Regions from separate parts of the Enterobacter pseudoroggenkampii genome, predicted to be linked through region 2. Evidence: predicted binding sites of a transcription regulator. Region 2 holds the regulator's gene; the other holds the start of a gene.
The links. Region 2 encodes CRP, which controls carbon source genes, mostly activating them, when cyclic AMP is high. Its sites were predicted from a motif close to ATGTGANNNNNNTCACAT; they were not measured.
Positions count from the first base shown of each region.

Region 1: serC (3-phosphoserine/phosphohydroxythreonine transaminase) is a predicted target of CRP. The motif match lies at 4,021-4,038, and genes of this name have one in related genera.

Region 1 is NZ_JAPMLV010000001.1:663,455-670,787, forward strand. Features, by position in the region: gene pflB (formate C-acetyltransferase) at 1-79, opposite strand, end outside; gene focA (formate transporter FocA) at 131-988, opposite strand; gene ycaO (30S ribosomal protein S12 methylthiotransferase accessory factor YcaO) at 1,395-3,155, opposite strand; gene OTG14_RS03190 (DUF421 domain-containing protein) at 3,283-3,975, shown strand; gene serC (3-phosphoserine/phosphohydroxythreonine transaminase) at 4,138-5,226, shown strand; gene aroA (3-phosphoshikimate 1-carboxyvinyltransferase) at 5,296-6,579, shown strand; gene cmk ((d)CMP kinase) at 6,765-7,333, shown strand, end outside.
Region 2 is NZ_JAPMLV010000007.1:134,478-141,810, forward strand. Features, by position in the region: partial or broken gene OTG14_RS21125 (putative adenosine monophosphate-protein transferase Fic) at 1-357, shown strand, start outside; gene pabA (aminodeoxychorismate synthase component 2) at 388-951, shown strand; gene argD (bifunctional acetylornithine/succinyldiaminopimelate transaminase) at 1,038-2,258, shown strand; gene OTG14_RS21140 (YccS/YhfK family putative transporter) at 2,255-4,342, opposite strand; gene crp (cAMP-activated global transcriptional regulator CRP) at 4,400-5,032, opposite strand; gene OTG14_RS21150 (OsmC family protein) at 5,344-5,748, shown strand; gene OTG14_RS21155 (phosphoribulokinase) at 5,815-6,684, opposite strand; gene OTG14_RS21160 (YheU family protein) at 6,715-6,933, opposite strand; gene OTG14_RS21165 (hydrolase) at 6,930-7,333, opposite strand, start outside.

The DNA of each region.
Region 1 (7,333 bases), on a different contig from region 2:
GTACGTTTACTTCATTCTGCCAGTCACCTTTCGCAAAACCTTCCCAGGCTGTGGCTAACTTTTCATTAAGCTCGGACATGTAACACCTACCTTCTTAAGTGGATTTTTTATTTACTGCCTGAGAAAACCATCAATGATGATCGTCGCCACGCAGGTAAATGACCCAGTATGTCAACCCAACTAACAGACCCCCACCGATAATGTTCCCGATAGTGACAGGGATCAGGTTATCAGTAATGAAATTCATAATAGTCAGGTGAGAGAAACTTTCCGGGGATGAACCAACTGCGGTCCAGAACTCCGGGCTCGCAAAGTCGCGGATAACAATGCCCATTGGGATCATGAACATATTCGCGATACTGTGCTCAAAGCCGCTGGCAACGAACATCGCAACCGGCAGAACCATAATTAAGGCTTTGTCCATCAGGCTACGACCCGAGTAGCTCATCCATACAGCCAGGCAGACCATCAGGTTAGCGAGGATGCCGAGAGCAACGGCTTCGATAAATGTGTGGTGCATTTTGTGGTCGGCGGTTTGCAGGACGTTAAGGCCCCAGCCACCGTTGGCGGTCATGTACTCGCCAGAAAGCCACATCAACAAAACAAAGAGCAGACAGCCAACCAGGTTACCCACGTAGACGTTAAGCCAGTTACGTGCCAGCTGACCCCAGGTAATTCTTCCGCTGGCCTTGGCCACGACAATCAGCACCGTTGAGGTGAAGAGGTCGGCGCCGCAGATGACGCAGAGAATCAGACCCAGTGAGAAGCAAATGCCGCCAATCAGTTTGGCCATGCCGAAAGGCATTCCGGCTGTACCGGTGGTGGCGGTGATGTAGAAGACGAAAGCGATAGAGATGAACACACCAGCCGTGATCGCCAGATAGAACGTCTTCATCGGGTGTTTCGTTGCTTTATAGACACCCGCTTCTTCGGCAACTTTAGCCATTGCAGCGGGGAGTAAAAGATCAAAAGGGTTGTCAGCTTTCACACTAACTCTCTCTTTATTAAGTCGGCGACGAGATACTAACAAAGCATTATAGAAGAGAAATTGATATAGATCATATCTCGCCTGGCTTATAGGCCCGCAGTGTGTATGGTTTTACGACAAATGCGGAGTAAGTGCTTGATTATCCGTATAAAAATAAATTTTAAAAGTTATGAAAAGAGTTGAATTTTTTCGTTCAGCCACCTCTGAAGCAGTTAATTAATATGGAGTATTAACCATAAAAAGTAACAGTAAAGCCCAGATCAATATTATTATATTTACCCGTATTTAACTTTATTATTACAATCAACAATCATTGCCGAAGAAAATAAAAAACGGGGCAATGAAATTGCCCCGTAATATAGCCCAGACGATTGAATACGCCTACTGCTGGTAATGTTATGTGCGCTTATTTTGACCAGTAAGCGGCTTTTGCTTTCTGCAGCTTTTCGTAGGCCTTCAGCAGCGACTGATGCGCCGGGAAGGCTTTCAGATCGCTATCAACAGCCTGCAGGCCATAGAACGGCGCTTCGCCGCTCAGGGCCGCGCTGGCTGCTTCTACGGCTTCAGCACCGTACATACGCACGAAAGCATTCAGGTATTGCAGCGGTTCGCGATCCTCTTCCTGTGCAAGCAGCAGCAGGGTTTGCAGGCAGCGGTAATAGTTGGTGCGCTCGGCAGAGAAGACCGACTGGTTGAATTCCATGGTCCACTCGGTCCAGGCCAGAGCCTGATCCAAATCGCCACCCGCCAGGGCCAGCATTGCTTTCAGCTCACCGATACGCAGGGTATACCAGCCGTTGTCTTTACCGGTCGCCAGACCCAGCAGTTCGCGTACGCGGGTGAAGTCATCGTGGCCTTCTTCGTCCAGCTGGGCGATCAGGTTCAGATAATCTTCTTTCTCCCATTCGCTGCCCGGCAGTGCCAGCAGCGTTTCGCGCAGGTGTGCACCCATGCTGTTATTCGCCAGCCACAGATCTTCAGCAGGGTAGATGTCGGACATGCCCGGAACAATAATGCGGCACGCGTAGACGCCAAGATGCTCGTAATCGGCAATATACACTTCCTGATCTTCCGAGTTGAAGATCGCCATCAGCGTGGCGAACTCTTCTTCCGTGGTTCCGGCAAAGCTCCAGTCCACGAACGGATAGTCGGCGTCCTGCTTGAACATATCCCAGGAAATTAAGCCGCTGGAATCGATGAAGTGGGTTTCGAGGTTGGTATGCTCGGCCACTTCTTCGTCGTCAAACGTTGGCGGCGTAAACACGTCGAGATCTTTCAGGCTACGGCCCTGCAGCAGTTCGGTAACGGTACGCTCCAGCGCCACGCCGAAGTCCGGGTGCGCGCCGAAAGAGGCGAAGCAGGTGCCGTTGGTTGGGTTAAACAGCACGACGCAGATAACCGGGTACTTACCGCCCAGAGAGCCGTCATAGGCAAAGATTGGGAAACCTTCTGCTTCCAGTTTGGCGATGGATTCCACCACGCCCGGGTAGCGTGCCAGCACGTCTGCCGGAATTTCAGGCAGGCTGATAGATTCAGCGATGATGCGGTTTTTGATGTGGCGCTCAAAGACTTCAGACAGACCCTGCACGCGTGCTTCATTGCGGGTGTTACCGGCGGACATACCGTTGGACACATACAGGTTGCCGACGATGTTCATCGGGATATAAACGGTCTGCTCGTCAGACTGACGGGTAAACGGCAGGGCGCAGATACCGCGATCCTCGTTACCGGACTGCAGATCGATCAGCATGCTGGCGGTCAGTTCGTTGTCTGGATCGTAGAAGGCACGCAGGCGAGCGTCGAGAATACCTTTCGGCAGTTCGTCATCTTCGGTCAGCGGGAACCATTTTTCATTTGGATAGTGAACGAACGGGCCGTTAGCGATGGTCTCGCCCAGCCAGAAATCAGCGAAGAAATAGTTGGTGGACAGACGCTCAAAATACTCACCCAGCGCAGAGGCCAGTGCCGCTTTTTTTGTCGCGCCTTTACCGTTGGTAAAGCACAGGGCACACTCTTTGTCGCGAATATGCACGGACCAGACATGAGGCACCGGATTGAGCCAGGAGGCTTCTTCGATGTTAAAACCCAGGTCGGTCAGTTTCTGCTGGAAGCGAGCGATGGAATCTTCCAGGGCGGCGTCTTTGCCGGGGATAAACGTTTGAGTCATGGCGGTCACTTTTATCGTACGTAAAGCGCGCAATGATACGGGTTTTGCCTGACGGGTGCTATCTTCGGCGAAAATAAATGGCTGGACTATGCTTAGTGGCAGTAACTGACTGTTAAGGCATAGAAAAATGAAAGCATTTGATCTCCAGCGGATGGCGTTTGATAAAGTTCCTCCTGAATTTCTGGGCGAAGTGGCGCTGCGCAGCCTGTATACCTTCGTACTTGTCTTCCTGTTTCTTAAAATCACCGGCCGTCGCGGCGTACGGCAGATGTCGCTCTTTGAGGTGTTGATTATTCTGACGCTGGGTTCAGCGGCGGGGGACGTCGCCTTCTATGATGATGTGCCGATGGTGCCGGTGTTTATCGTTTTTGTCTCACTGGCGCTACTTTATCGTCTTGTCATGTGGCTGATGTCGAAAAGCGAAAAGCTGGAAGATCTGCTTGAAGGGAAGCCGGTCGTTATCGTCGAGGACGGACAGCTGGCCTGGGAAAATGTACAAAGCGCCAATATGACCGAGTTTGAGTTCTTTATGGAGCTACGCCTGAACAGCGTGGAACAGCTCGGGCAGGTGCGTCTGGCGATCATGGAAACTAATGGGCAGATCAGCGTTTATTACTATTCTGACGACGAGGTGAAGCCGGGGCTGTGTATCCTGCCGGATATGCTCATTGAGCGTTTCAGAACGGTGCCTGAATCAGGCGAGTATGCTTGCGTAAGATGTAGCCATGTTGTAGCGATGCAGCCGGGGGATCGTCAATTATGCCCTCGCTGCGCAAATCCGGAATGGACGAAGGTTAGCCGGGCCAAACGCATCACCTGACAGCCATTTTGTCGGTTTTGTCTTAACGAGGCGGCAGATTGTTTTGTGTGACGCGGGGCACATTTCACGGGTCATAAGTTTTAGACATTGCGGCGCGTGTCACTGAATGATAAAACCGATATCCACAGTTATAACTTATGGCTTTTAGCGTGGTGAGGGGAAATGGCTCAAGTCTTTAATTTCAGTTCAGGTCCGGCAATGTTGCCGGCAGACGTGCTTAAACAGGCTCAACAGGAACTTTGTGACTGGAACGGTCTCGGTACGTCGGTGATGGAAATCAGCCACCGGGGTAAAGAGTTTATTCAGGTGGCAGAAGAGGCAGAAAAGGATTTTCGCGATCTGCTGAATATTCCCTCGAACTACAAAGTATTGTTCTGTCACGGCGGTGGACGCGGCCAGTTTGCGGGTATTCCGCTGAATATCCTCGGTGACAAAACGACGGCTGACTACGTTGATGCGGGTTACTGGGCAGCAAGCGCCATTAAAGAAGCGCATAAATACTGCACGCCGAATGTGATCGACGCCAAAGTGACCGTTGACGGTCTGCGCGCCGTGAAGCCAATGCGCGAGTGGCAGCTTTCTGATAATGCAGCGTATCTGCACTACTGCCCGAACGAAACCATTGATGGGATTGCCATCGACGAGACGCCAGACTTCGGCAGCGATGTCGTGGTTGCCGCTGACTTCTCCTCCACCATTCTGTCTGCGCCAATTGACGTCAGCCGTTATGGCGTGATCTACGCGGGCGCACAGAAAAATATCGGCCCTGCAGGCCTGACGATTGTTATCGTGCGTGAAGATCTGCTGGGTAAAGCACATACATCCTGCCCGTCGATTCTCGATTACACCGTGCTGAACGACAACGATTCTATGTTCAACACCCCACCGACGTTTGCCTGGTACCTCTCCGGCCTGGTCTTCAAATGGCTGAAGCAAAACGGCGGCGTGGCGCAGATGGACAAAGTAAATCAGCAGAAAGCTGAACTGCTTTATGGCGTGATCGACAAGAGTGATTTCTACCGCAACGATGTGGCGAACGCTAACCGTTCCCGCATGAACGTACCGTTCCAGCTGGCGGACAGCAACCTGGACAAAGTGTTCCTGGAAGAGTCCTTCGCGGCAGGCCTGCACGCGCTCAAAGGTCACCGTGTCGTGGGCGGCATGCGCGCCTCCATCTATAACGCGATGCCGCTGGAAGGCGTTAAAGCCCTGACGGATTTCATGATCGACTTCGAACGTCGTCACGGTTAATTTGCTGTTTTTCACCCCCGCAGCGCCCCTGCGGGGTTTTTATTATGTTGAGTTGAGAGTTTAGTTTTCATGGAATCCCTGACGTTACAACCTATCGCGCGGGTAGATGGCACCATCAATCTGCCTGGTTCAAAAAGTGTCTCGAACCGCGCTCTGCTGCTGGCAGCTCTGGCAAACGGCACCACCGTCCTCACAAACCTGCTGGACAGCGATGACGTGCGCCATATGCTCAATGCGCTGAAAGCGTTGGGCGTTCATTACATTCTCTCCGACGATCGTACCCGCTGCGAAGTGACCGGCAACGGCGGCGCGCTGCGCTCGGGTGAAGAGCTTGAGCTTTTTCTGGGCAACGCGGGTACCGCTATGCGCCCGCTGGCGGCGGCCCTGTGCCTGGGAAGCAACAATATTGTGCTGACCGGCGAGCCGCGCATGAAAGAGCGCCCGATTGGTCACCTGGTGGATGCCCTGCGTCAGGGCGGCGCGCAGATTGACTATCTGGAGCAGGAAAACTATCCGCCACTGCGTCTGCGCGGCGGTTTTACCGGCGGTCACGTCGAGGTTGACGGCAGCGTCTCCAGCCAGTTCCTGACGGCACTGCTGATGACCGCGCCGCTGGCCCCGCAGGATACAGTTATCACGATTAAAGGCGAGCTGGTCTCCAAACCGTATATTGATATCACGCTGCACCTGATGAAAACTTTCGGCGTTGAGGTGGAAAACCAGTCTTATCAGCGCTTCGTGGTGCGCGGGGCACAGCAGTACCAGTCTCCGGGCAACTACCTGGTTGAAGGGGATGCGTCATCCGCGTCCTACTTCCTGGCCGCGGGTGCGATTAAGGGCGGAACGGTAAAAGTGACCGGTATTGGCCGTAACAGCGTGCAGGGCGATATCCGTTTTGCGGACGTGCTGGAAAAAATGGGCGCCATTGTCACCTGGGGCGATGACTTTATCTCCTGTACCCACGGTGAGCTGAACGCCATCGACATGGACATGAACCATATCCCGGATGCGGCGATGACCATTGCCACGGCGGCACTGTTCGCCAAAGGCACGACCACGCTGCGTAACATCTACAACTGGCGCGTAAAAGAGACGGACCGCCTGTTCGCGATGGCGACAGAGCTGCGAAAAGTCGGTGCCGAGGTGGAAGAGGGCGAAGACTACATTCGCGTCACGCCTCCTGCAAAACTGCAGTTTGCGGAAATCGGAACCTACAACGATCACCGTATGGCGATGTGCTTCTCGCTGGTGGCGCTGTCAGATACGCCTGTCACGATCCTTGACCCGAAATGTACCGCGAAAACCTTCCCGGACTACTTCGAACAGCTGGCACGCATTAGTACGCTGGCCTGATAACGCCTTGCCGCATCGCCCGATGCGGCATTTGCTTACGCTTCATTACGAACACCTCCGCTCATTTCTTCTACACTCTGCTTCAATCATTCCGTAATTTGCACGCAAAGGTAACAGTTGCGCACGTTGGCGCGTATAATGCGCGGCGTTCATGTAAACGGTATGCCTTATTTAAGGAGAAAAAGATGACGGCAATTGCCCCGGTAATCACCATTGATGGGCCGAGTGGCGCAGGGAAAGGGACTCTGTGCAAAGCGATGGCGGAAGCATTGCAATGGCATCTTTTAGATTCGGGAGCAATCTATCGCGTGCTGGCGCTGGCCGCGCTGCATCATCACGTGGATGTCGCGTCTGAAGAGGCGCTGGTTCCGCTGGCTGCGCATCTGGATGTGCGCTTCGTGTCAACCGATGGCAACCTGGAAGTCATCCTTGAAGGGGAAGACGTGAGCGGCGAAATCCGTACTCAGGAAGTGGCGAATGCGGCCTCGCAGGTCGCGGCCTTCCCGCGCGTTCGCGAGGCGCTGTTGCGTCGTCAGCGCGCGTTTCGTGAAGCCCCGGGTCTGATCGCGGACGGACGTGATATGGGAACCGTGGTCTTCCCTGATGCACCTGTGAAAATTTTCCTTGACGCCTCTTCGGAAGAACGTGCGCAACGCCGCATGCTTCAGTTGCAGGAAAAGGGGTTTAGTGTTAACTTTGATCGCCTTTTATCCGAGATAAAAGAGCGCGATGACCGCGATCGTAACCGCGCCGT
Region 2 (7,333 bases):
TTTAAAGGTGATATTCCGTTCTGCCATTTCGAATACATCGAAAAGATGGGTAACGAGCTGATGGCGGCGCTGGAAAGCGAAAAATATCTTGTGGGTCTTGAGATAGCGGCGTTTGTTGACCGGGTTAGCCACTATTACTGCGAAATCAACATGCTGCATCCCTTCATGCGCGGCAACGGTATTGCCCAACGCGTGTTCTTCGAGCAATTGGCGCTCCATGCAGGCTACGCGCTGGACTGGCGCGATATCGATCCCGAGCAGTGGGTGGCGGCTAACCGCAGCGGCGCAACGGGTGATTTATCCGCGCTGAACGCTATCTTTGCCAAAGTAGTGAGCGAAGCGCGGGAATCTGAGTAGAATAGGGCGGCATTTTTTTCGGGAGCCGCCATGATTCTGCTGATTGATAACTACGATTCTTTCACCTGGAACCTTTACCAGTATTTTTGCGAACTGGGTGCCGAGGTGGTTGTTCGTCGCAACGACGAGATCGATCTCGCCGATATCGAGACGCTGGCTCCACAGAAAATCGTGATTTCTCCGGGGCCGTGTACGCCCTCGGAGTCGGGTATTTCTCTGGATGTGATCCAGCACTATGCCGGCAGGCTGCCGATCCTGGGCGTCTGTCTGGGCCATCAGGCGATTGCCCAGGCGTTTGGTGCCACCATCGTGCGCGCCGCCAAAGTGATGCACGGTAAAACCTCGCCGGTCACCCACACGGGCACCGGAGTGTTCACGGGGCTCAATAATCCGTTAACCGTGACGCGCTACCATTCCCTGGTCATTGACCCGCCGACGCTGCCCGACTGCTTTGAGGTGACGGCCTGGAGCGATACGCAGGAGATCATGGGGATTCGTCACCGCGAATGGGACCTCGAAGGCGTGCAGTTCCACCCGGAAAGCATCCTCAGCGAGCAGGGCCATGCGCTGCTGGCAAATTTCCTCCATCGCTGAATAACTGTTGCCTTGCTGTGATTTTTTATGCATATTTTGTGATTATATTTTCACAATCACTGTGACATAAAATGGATGGTCATGACATGGCAACTGAACAACCAGCAATTACCCGCGCGACATTCGATGAAGTGATCCTGCCGATTTATGCACCGGCTGAGTTTATCCCGGTGAAGGGGAAAGGCAGCCGCGTCTGGGATCAGCAGGGTAAAGAGTATGTGGATTTCGCGGGCGGTATTGCGGTCACGGCGCTGGGTCATTGCCATCCCGCGCTGGTGGAGGCGCTGAAAACACAGGGGGAAACCCTGTGGCACACCAGCAACGTGTTCACCAACGAACCGGCGCTGCGCCTGGGACGTAAGATCATCGATGCCACCTTCGCCGAGCGCGTGCTGTTTATGAACTCCGGCACCGAAGCCAACGAAACCGCCTTTAAGCTGGCGCGCTACTACGCCACAACGCGCCACAGCCCGTACAAAACCAAAATCATCGCCTTCCACAATGCCTTCCACGGACGCTCCTTCTTTACCGTCTCCGTTGGCGGCCAGCCGAAGTATTCCGACGGGTTTGGCCCGAAACCGGCTGATATCGTCCACGTGCCGTTTAACGATCTGCACGCGGTGAAAGCGGTGATGGACGACCATACCTGCGCGGTAGTCGTTGAGCCGATCCAGGGTGAAGGCGGCGTGACGGCGGCAACCCCGGAATTCCTGAAAGGGCTGCGCGCGCTGTGCGACGAACATCAGGCGCTGCTGGTCTTTGATGAAGTGCAGTGCGGAATGGGACGTACCGGCGATCTGTTCGCGTATATGCACTACGGCGTGACGCCGGATATTCTGACCAGTGCTAAAGCGCTCGGCGGCGGTTTCCCGGTGAGTGCGGTACTGACGACGCAGGAGATCGCCTCCGCGTTCCACGTCGGTTCTCACGGCTCCACCTACGGTGGTAACCCGCTGGCGAGCGCCGTGGCGGGTGCCGCGTTCGACATCATCAACACGCCAGAGGTGTTGAACGGCGTCAGCGCGAAGCGCGAGCTGTTCGTAAAACACCTGCAAAAGATTGACGAGCAGTACGATGTGTTCAGCGAGATCCGCGGGATGGGGTTATTGATTGGTGCCGAGCTGAAGCCGCAGTATAAGGGCCGCGCGCGCGACTTCCTGCACGCCGCCGCTCGCGAAGGGGTGATGGTGCTCAACGCCGGGCCGGACGTGATGCGCTTTGCACCGTCGCTGGTGGTGGAAGACAAAGACATTGAAGACGGGTTAACCCGGTTTGCCGCCGCGGTCGCGAAGATCGTAAAAGGTTAATACGCCGTCCGCTTCAACCTGCGGGTTAGCCAAATCCCGTGATGCGGACGCTGACGCCATGCCACCGACGAAATGGTGTGCATGGTGTTCAGATGCCCCAGTACGCGCTGCAAATGCTGCTCCAGGGTGCTCATTGGCCCGTGGGTTAACGTTTCCGGCGCTTCCAGAATGTTCGAATCTCCCGACTCACCCGGCGAGTCATACTCCAGACGCTGCTGACACCGCTGCAACGCAATTTCACACGACTGCAAATAGCGCTGCGCCAGATCCGGTGTCAGCATCGTGTGCTCGCGCGCCAGCGTGGTCATGGCGTTAATGTGCTCGACGATAAACTGGCTGTGCGTCACCCACAGCTTCATATCTGCCAGATAGTGCGAGTTAAAGCCCGGCTCCTGCATTGCCTGGTTGAGCGAGTTAAACAGGGCGTTGTGCGCCTGGTTGACCTTCATGCGCTGATACGCCAGCGGCGACGGCTGCGGGTCGTCGCTCAGGATCAGGCGAATGGCCTGCTGGTCGGCTTCCAGCGCGTCGTGGGCGTTCTGGCGCAGCAGTCCACTTTGCCACTGCGGCCACAGCCAGACCATGCCGCCAAAGGCAATCAGACAGCCGATCAGGGTATCAATCAGCCTGGCGACAATAAACTGTTCGCCATTGAGCGTGAGCAGCTGCAGGGTATATACCGCCGTCACCGTAAAGCCCACCATCGCCCAGCCGTAGTTTTTGCGGATAATCAGGTAGCTCACCAGCGTAACCGCCAGCATTCCTGCCAGAGTATAGCCTTCCGGCACGTGGAAGTGCAGCGTCACGCCCGCGATGATCAGCCCGGCCATCGTTCCGCCAGCCCGATGCAGAATACGCACCCGCGTGGCGCCATAGCCGTTCTGGGTGACAAACAGCACGGTCATTAAGATCCAGTAGGGTTTCGGCAGATGCAGCGCCATGCCCATCAGGCTGGCGGTACTGAGCATCACGCTAATACGTGCGGCGTTGCGCAGGGCGGACGATTTAAGAGAAAGATAGCTTTTGAGCGCGGGCAATAGCGGCAGCCGTTTCTGCTTATCCGCCATCAGGTCGCGCGGATAGAGCGGGCGCTGCGTGCGCAACACGCGGGCGATACGGCTGAAGTGCCAGGCGGCAAACTGGCCGACCGGGTTATCCGGATGCTGACGAGCGATTTTCTCCAGCGCGCCCAGCTGCTTATCCATGTTAAAGCGCGTCGGGTAGCGGTGATAGAGAATATCATCGGCCAGCACGCGCAGGCGTGCGGACACCGTCTGCGCGTTCCAGCGGATCACCGCTTCGGCGTGACTGCGCTCGACCAGCTTTTGTACCTCCTGCGGGTGGTGCAGGCTCACGGAGATATGCTCCTGCAGATCCAGCCCGACCTGGAAGGTGCGCAGCAGCCGTTTGTACTCGTGGTTCTTGTTGGCGGCGAGCATATGCAGCTGCTGATAGCACTGGCTTATCAGATCCACCACCTTCTGCTGGCGCGTCAGCAGGGGCGGTAAGGATTTTTCCGGATCGGTATGCTGGGTCAGCAGGGTGTATTTGGCTTCGCAGTAATCCGCAAGCTGCACATAGAGCAGGCTCAGGGATTCACGCAGCGGCTGCTCCCGCCACAGCCAGAACCAGAACCAGTTAAACAGGCCGTACCATAATGTCCCCAGGGCGTAGATCAGCAGCGGCTCCCACACCGGCATATTCCCGGCGAGGCTCAGCGTGAAAATGGCCGCAATCAGCGACGCGGGAAGCAAGCGGGCGTGCAGCGAACTGATTTCCGCCGTGACGCCGAGGGTCATCGCCAGCACAGTCAGGATCAGCGGCAGCGGGATATCCCGAGCCAGTAAAAGCTGTACGGCGAGGCTACAGCCCGCAAACAGGCAGCCGCCGATAATCAGGCGTTTGAAAAAGCGCTTATGCGGCGTGTCCAGACCGGCGATGTTGCAGCAGGCAGGCACGAGGGAAAACAGCAGACCTTGCTGAAGATGTCCGAGGATCAGGCCTATAGCCACGGGAAGACACAACACCAGCGTTTGTCGCAGTGCGTAGTTAACTTCCGGGTGATAGATCAGCCTGCGCCACATGGGGAGTAGAGACAAAAACGGCGTGACACCTTGCGATGGCACGCCGTTTAAGCGGAATTAACGCGTTCCGTAAACCACGATGGTTTTACCGTGGGCAGAGATCAGGTTTTGATCTTCCAGCATTTTCAGGATACGACCCACCGTTTCACGAGAGCAACCGACGATCTGACCAATTTCCTGACGGGTAATTTTAATTTGCATGCCGTCCGGGTGGGTCATAGCGTCTGGCTGTTTCGCCAGGTTCAGCAGGGTCTGTGCGATACGGCCAGTCACGTCCAGGAAGGCGAGGTTGCCCACTTTCTCTGAGGTGACCTGCAGACGGCGCGCCATCTGGGAAGAAAGACGCATCAGGATGTCAGGGTTAACCTGAATCAGCTGACGGAACTTCTTGTAAGAAATTTCAGCCACTTCACATGCTGTCTTTGCACGAACCCAGGCGCTACGTTCCTGGCCCTCTTCAAACAGGCCCAGTTCACCGATGAAATCGCCCTGGTTCAGATAAGAAAGGATCATCTCTTTCCCTTCTTCATCTTTGATCAGCACTGCCACCGAGCCTTTAACGATGTAATACAACGTTTCCGCTTTTTCACCCTGGTGAATCAGCGTGCTCTTTGATGGGTACTTATGAATGTGGCAATGAGACAAGAACCATTCGAGAGTCGGGTCTGTTTGCGGTTTGCCAAGCACCATGCGCTGTTATCCTCTGTTATAAGCTGTCACCAGAGTCATCAGATGCATCCGGACTCTGGGGTTGCAATCGAATTCTTACCCATACCCTGGGAAGTCGGCTACCGTAACGTTTCGCAGCCAGTAAAGTTTGATGTCCTCTGCATACATGTGTAACGTCAATGTATTACTGTAGCATCCAGAGTGTTTTAGCATAGCTTTCGCCGCGTGTCTCCTGGTGTCTCGCTTCAGCATGATGCAGGTCGCCTTCCATTGCGAGAAATGTAACGCACGCGTAATCTGTCACCAAAAATGCAACGTTGGAGTTTAAGAATATGCAAGCGCGCGTGAAATGGGTTGAAGGTTTAACGTTCCTGGGCGAGTCCGCGTCAGGACACCAGATTTTGATGGACGGTAACTCCGGCGATAAAGCGCCAAGCCCAATGGAAATGGTGCTGATGGCGGCAGGGGGATGCAGCGCCATTGACGTGGTGTCGATTCTGCAAAAAGGTCGTCATGACGTGACGGATTGTGAGGTTAAACTCACGTCAGAACGTCGCGAAGAGGCGCCACGCCTGTTCACCCATATTAATCTGCACTTTGTGGTCACCGGTAAAGAGTTGAAGGACGCAGCGGTCTCGCGTGCGGTGGATCTGTCTGCGGAGAAGTACTGCTCTGTGGCGTTAATGCTGGAGAAAGCGGTAAAAATCACGCATTCGTATGAAGTGATCGAGGCTTAATTATTGGGGCATCGTGCGTGTTGATGCCCTCACCCTAACCCTCTCCCACAGGGAGAGGGAACATGTTCACGCAATCTGCTTCCCTTCCATCAGTCGCTCCACCAGCGGCGTCATGATGAGCTCCATCGCCAGCCCCATTTTTCCGCCCGGCACGACTAACGTATTCATGTGCGAAATAAACGAGCCCTGCAGCATGGCCAGTAGCCAGGGGTAATCAATGCCTTCGAGATTGCGGAAATGGATCACCACAAAGCTCTCATCCAGAGACGGGATGCTTTTGGCCGCAAACGGGTTGGAGGTATCCACCGTCGGCACGCGCTGGAAGTTGATATGGGTGCGGGAGAACTGCGGCGTCAGGAAGTTGATGTAATCTTCCATGGAGCGCACCACCGAGTCCATCACCGCCTCTCGTGAATGGCCGCGCTCGCTCATGTCGCGCGTCAGCTTCTGGATCCACTCCAGGTTAACGATAGGGACCACGCCGACCAGCAGGTCCACGTGGCGCGCCACGTCGTGTTGAGGGGTGACCACGCCACCGTGCAATCCTTCGTAAAACAGTACGTCGGTGGGTTCCGGCAGCGGTTGCCACGGGGTGAACGTCCCCGGCACCTGATTCCAGGGAACGGCTTCATCATAGGTATGCAGATACTTGCGGGACTGCCCTTTGCCGCTCTGACCGTACTCTATAAAGGTTTGTTCCAGCAGGCCGAAGTCATTGGCTTCCGGGCCGAAATAGCTGATGTGTTTACCCAGATCGCGCGCTTTACGGATGGCCATATCCATCTCCGGACGCGTGTAGCGGTGAAAGCTGTCGCCTTCGACCTCCGCCGCACGAAGATTCAGCTGGGCGAAAATCTTGCGAAAGGCGAGGCTGGTGGTGGTGGTTCCCGCACCACTCGACCCCGTAACGGCAATAACCGGATGTCTGGCAGACATAGCAACTCCCTGACTGAAAAGGGTGGAAGATCAGCCGTGAAACGCGTTGCGGGGCATGATATTGACCGTCTCATGCAGTTCTGACCACACCAGCACCACGTCGCCGCTTTTCAGCTGGCGCTTAACATCGTTGACCTTTTGCTCAAGCGAGCGTTCCTGTTCACCATAATCGGTGCCTTCGCGTAATACAAAGCTTTCAATCAGATTATCGAGTGTTTCGGGAGCCAGATCCTGCCAGGGAATAATCATTTTGCACCGTCCAGATAAGGGGTTAGCCAGTCAGGAATACGCGTCTCAAGCCACATTTTCGGGCGGCGCAGCGTACCGCCGATAAACCCGACGTGGCCGCCGTGCTCGGTCAACTGATAGTGAACGTTGTCGGGCAGGAATTCCTGAGCGGGGATCGAGTGATGATCCATAAACGGGTCATCTTTGGCATGAATGATCAGCGTCGGCTGCGTGATCTTGCTGAGCAGCGGCATGGCGCTGCACTGACGATAATAGTCAATCGCATCGGCGAAGCCGTGGATTTTCGCGGTGATCAGGTCGTCGAACTCGCGAATACGGCGCACCTTTTTCAGCTGACGCAGGCTGACCGGCAGGGTATCCGGGTAGGCTTTCAGCTTACGCGCCGCGTTGGCCTTCAGCA